2 regions of the Shewanella sp. SM73 genome follow, and region 2 is predicted to be linked to the other one. Evidence: riboswitches for the same ligand, from Rfam matches in the RefSeq annotation. Region 2 holds a riboswitch; the other holds the start of a gene.
The links. A riboswitch is a leader RNA that binds a small molecule or an ion and turns the genes downstream of it on or off. The one in region 2 is predicted to bind thiamine pyrophosphate.

Region 1 (2,482 bases), on a different contig from region 2:
ACTGTAATGGTGATCGGTATTGGCAAAAGAGGTTAACGAAGTTAATTCGAAGTTTTCTGCGCCAGAATAGGTCGCTTTAAAACCCGCGCCTGTGGTGCGTTGGCTATCAACACCCGGTTGATCCGATGTTGTCTGGGTTGGTGAATTGGTTAAACTCCACACATCATAGCCATTATCGAAATCGGCATGCAGCACAGTTAAATCAAACTGCAAATCATCAGTCGCATACCAGCGCAGCTTAGCGCGGCCGCTGAATTCATCGCGACCATTGGTATCATCACGGTCTAAATACAGATTATCGTGGTAACCATTTTGCTGATGTTGCTGCATTGACACACGATAAAGCAGCTTGCCAGAATCCGTTAATGGGCCAGAACTGAAACCGCTAAAAGTGCGCAAATCATCATCGCCTAACGACACTTCGCCGCCATGCTCAAACACATCAGTTGGATCGTTACTCTTCAGATAAATCAATCCCGCTAAGGCATTCGCGCCGTAACGCGTCCCCTGCGGTCCACGAAGCACTTCGACCTGCTGTAAATCGTACATGCTCGACACCATACCAATACCGGATAAATCGATATCATCTATGATGTAACCCACGGAAGAATTAGGTGCGCCTTGGTATTGTTCCTGCTCTCCTACACCGCGAATTTGAAAATATTTCGGCCGCGAGCTTCCACCTGACCAGTTAAAATTGGCGATAGAATTAAGCAGATCTTCAAAGTGTTGCGCACTTTCATCTTGAATTTTTTGACTGTCGATAACGGTAATGCTGGAGGGCATTTTTTCTAAGCTTGAACTGCGAAAATCCGCCGTCACCACTATGACTTCCATCTCAGTGCTGGGATCGGGTCTGTCAATAGCGTCGGTTTGTGCAAAAACAGGGGTGCTCAGCGCTGCGGCGATGGCTAACGCCAGCGGCGCTCGGGCTAAAAATAAGCTTGGCGATACGGTTGAAAATGGAGATTGATGGTTTGACGTTTTACGGTTTGACATAGGACCTCAAATATAATGTTTGAGATCCGGCAACGAATAAGCGATTCAGAAGTGTGCTGTTGATTGGCCCATTCCTACGCCGGTATTAGCCGGATCAGGTTCTAAGGGTTCGTCAGATGACATCTCAGTTTGCAGCCGTCAACGTTAAAATCAGAGTAACATTAATGCACAACAAACACCCCTTGGCGGCGCCTAGTATACATGACGGAAATAAAAAGTGGGCACTCTTATCTCTGCGATTCAATTAAATGTCGCGAAAACCACTGCCCTTCACTTCGTATGATGAAAATGTCTTTAGTATCAGCCTAAATCCTTTCGTCCATTTGACCGCCTATCATGATAATGCTATAGAAGGTCGCAATTTCGAACACAGTAAGAGGATCATAGTCGATGCAGCTAAAACCTTTATCGAAAGGACGTTATAGCCAGCGATGGGAGCAAGACTATCCACTTATTGAAGCGGTTGTACTTAGCTGTATCAGCGAAATAAAAATGCTCAAAAAAGGCGCTCACCTCATGACGCAGGGGGAAGCGATGGCATCACTTGTATTGGTGAAGCAAGGTCGAGTATCGCTCGGCCATACCGCGAGAAATGGTCGGTGTTTTCAATTAGGTACTATTGATTGTGATTCACAACTGTTTGGCGAAATGGAGTTCTTCACCCAGTACCACTGTCAACTAGACATTATTGCCAGTGAACCCTTAGAAATCATGTTGATTAGCGCTGAAAAACTGCAACATTGCCTCGGTCAACACCCTCAACTCGCGCTATTTTTCGCTAGTGCAATTGCGATTGACTACCAAGACACAGTGGATATTTTTACTCGGCGACTGCTCTATCCCATCAGTTATAACGTGGCATTTGATATTTACCATGAATACTTAAATGACTTGCCCGTAGATGGCTTTAGTAAACGTTATTTAGAGGCTGAACGATTTGGCACTACCGACCGAGTCTACCGTCGGGCACTACAAAATCTTGAGGAACGAGGCTTAATTGAGCGGAAAAAAGATGGCATTCGGATTTGTGATCTCAACGCACTCAAGAAATTTGTTGAAGCAGGTATATAACCGCTTTCAACATAACCCACACTCGACTTAATTTAACAACCGAGTGTGGGATGGATGCACAGGTAAATTAACTTACCGATGGCGAGTGTTGTTCCATAACCGGTTTCATCCGACTTGAAACGATCAATAGCATAAATATCGCTGCGTAAAGCAGAGGAATCACGTACATCACTGTTTGTAATCCGGTAATACGTTCAAAGAAAGAACTGATGGCTGGGCTAAACATCGCCCCTGCACTTCCACTAATAAAAATATATGACACATTTTTGCTACTGGCTTTTTTTACAAAAGACACGCCATAAGCAATAAATGCATTATAAAGAGCAGCACACACAAAACCGTAACCATAGGTTAAATAAGCTATCCAATTAAGATTATTGGTACTGACAATGGCTGCGGTGATCACCATAGC
Region 2 (2,482 bases):
AGCTCAAGATAAAACCCAAGATTTGGTACTGCAAGAAATCCATGCTGAACATCAAGATCAACATCAACATAAATTGGTTCCTGAGTCTGAATCCAAACCTGAACTGTCTGGGACGATACAAACTAGTGCTCAGGGATTGGGGACGGGATCCGTTTTACGTGCTCGTCAGCCATATTTCAAAGAATTAAGTCTGTTATTTTTTGTGGTCTTAGTGCATGCGTGTTTATTTTTACTTATCTGTATTTTGTGGCGCCCGCAGTTAAATCCCTTCGGATTGAAGGAAATAGAAAGTCGTGGCCCTAAAGTGGCAGCGATCAAGGCTTACTTTATTTATGCTCCCGCGGTAGAGAAAGCCGAAACCTCAGAGTCCGAAACTGAGATAAAGGCCGAGGATAAGACTGAAGCGACAAGTTCTGTTACGCCTACAATTGTTCCCACACCTCAAACTCAAGTGAAGCCTCTGCCAATACTTGAAAAGGTCATGCCTGAAACAATAGCACCCGAAAAGGCCGTCTCTGAAAAAGTAGAATCAGAAAAAGTGAACCCAGATACGGTTAAACCGAACATCACTCAATCGAGCCAATCTCAATCAAAGAAAACTCAATCAATTGCCCCAAGTGATGAACAACCCACTGAAACGATGGCAATAAAACCAACGAATACGTTGGATACCTCAGAATTAAAGCCGCAGCTTGGCGCTAAGAGCTCGCCTGCAGCAGAAGGTGAGATCACAATAGCGACAAGCTCAAGCATGAGTTTATTCACGCAGCAATATTTTGAACGTCAGCGCGAGCAAGCGCTCGATGATCTCGTCATTGAACAGGCCGATAAGTTCACCCGGAAATCGAATATGAGTGAAATGAGCCCAGAGATGGAGGTGCTATTTGTCCCTAATGCCGATGATTTCGGTGACACAACGAGTCTAGATTTACCCTTGGACCCAAATCGTATTGTGCGTAAAGGGGATACTTGTTATCGCGTGGTACAAGTCGGCACTCAAGTTAATCCTAACGCCGAAAATTTAGGTTTTCCCATTAACTGCAGTGGCAAAAAAATCAATCAAGCTATTGATGATGCCATTCAATCTCGATTAAACAAAATGATGCTCAAACCCCATAAATAGTGACTTTCTTTTGTGATTTATTTTCATGCTAATTATATCTTTTTTAGTTTTATTTTATTTAATCAATTAAAAACAATTAATTATGAATCTTTATTTTGGATTGGTTGTTAAGGTTTTTAATTGCTTTTTTCCTTGTTTGTTGCTGCCGCTTCTGTCTATACTGCGCACTCATCTTGTCGGAGTGCCTCTTGGCTGAGACCGTTTATTCGGGATCCGTTGAACCTGATCAGGTTAAAACCTGCGAAGGAAACAAGCGTAATAACACATATTAAATCGCCAAAATAGACGGCTTGAACACCTGCTAACTCAGCAGTGTTTTAAGCCTTAATGTTTAGATTTAATTGTTATTGAGCAGGGTAACTCAATTTTTGAAGCCAGTGTTGGCCACAAAAATTGATTGCCATGCCCAGCTATCAACAACTCAATTCTCCAGACAAGCAACTCCATTTTTTAACGTGAGATTGCTTATGTCCAGTTCAAACCCAAACCCAGCTGTAGCTGCCAGTGCGATAGAAATCACAGCGCCAGAATCGACAATCCCTAATAAATCGACTGAGTCTAGTCAATCAATCGTGCCTCAGGCGCCGAGTCGCCGCGAAACCCGTGCGCAGGCCCAAGCCTTTATCGATACGCTAGCGCCACTGCAACATCCTAATTCACAAAAGATTTATCTCGAGGGTTCCAGTGCCGATATTCGCGTTGGCATGCGGCAAATTCTGCAGACTGACACCTTGGTCGGCGGCACAGATGATGCGCCCATCATGGAAAAAAATCCGCCAATCCGCGTGTACGATTGCGCCGGACCTTATTCCGATCCTGAGGCCGACATCAATGTGCGTCTAGGCCTTGGTAAATTAAGACAAAACTGGATTCTAGCCCGCAACAACACAGAGCAATTATCCTGCGCGACCTCAGACTTTACCCAACAAAGACTTGCCGACGACGGTTTAGATCATCTGCGTTTTGAGGCTGGCTCGAGTGCCATTGTCCGCCCACGCAGAGCGCTGCAGGGCAAACGAGTCAGTCAATTACACTATGCCCGTCAAGGGATTATCACGCCAGAAATGGAATATGTGGCGATCCGCGAGAACATGGCACTTGCGCAAGTACAGGATGAAATCCTCAATCGTAAAGCCAAGGGCGAAGCCTTTGGTGCCTTAGTCGGCGAACCGATTACCGCCGAATTTGTCCGCGCCGAAGTTGCCCGTGGCCGCGCGATTATTCCGCTGAATATTAACCATCCCGAAGCCGAACCTATGATTATCGGGCGTAATTTTCTGGTGAAAGTGAACGCCAATATCGGTAACTCGGCGGTGACGTCTTCCATCGAGGAAGAAGTGGAAAAGCTTGTCTGGTCAA

Region 1: it holds a riboswitch for thiamine pyrophosphate, as region 2 does, so the genes downstream of both, L5M51_RS01155 (TonB-dependent receptor) here and thiC (phosphomethylpyrimidine synthase ThiC) in region 2, are expected to answer to the same signal.

What each region holds. Positions count from the first base shown of each region.
Region 1 is NZ_JAKKRY010000001.1:246,707-249,188, reverse strand. It holds gene L5M51_RS01155 (TonB-dependent receptor) at 1-999, opposite strand, end outside; TPP riboswitch at 1,054-1,192, opposite strand; gene L5M51_RS01150 (Crp/Fnr family transcriptional regulator) at 1,390-2,070, shown strand; gene tsgA (MFS transporter TsgA) at 2,138-2,482, opposite strand, start outside.
Region 2 is NZ_JAKKRY010000003.1:324,997-327,478, forward strand. It holds gene L5M51_RS06730 (hypothetical protein) at 1-1,123, shown strand, start outside; TPP riboswitch at 1,291-1,389, shown strand; gene thiC (phosphomethylpyrimidine synthase ThiC) at 1,591-2,482, shown strand, end outside.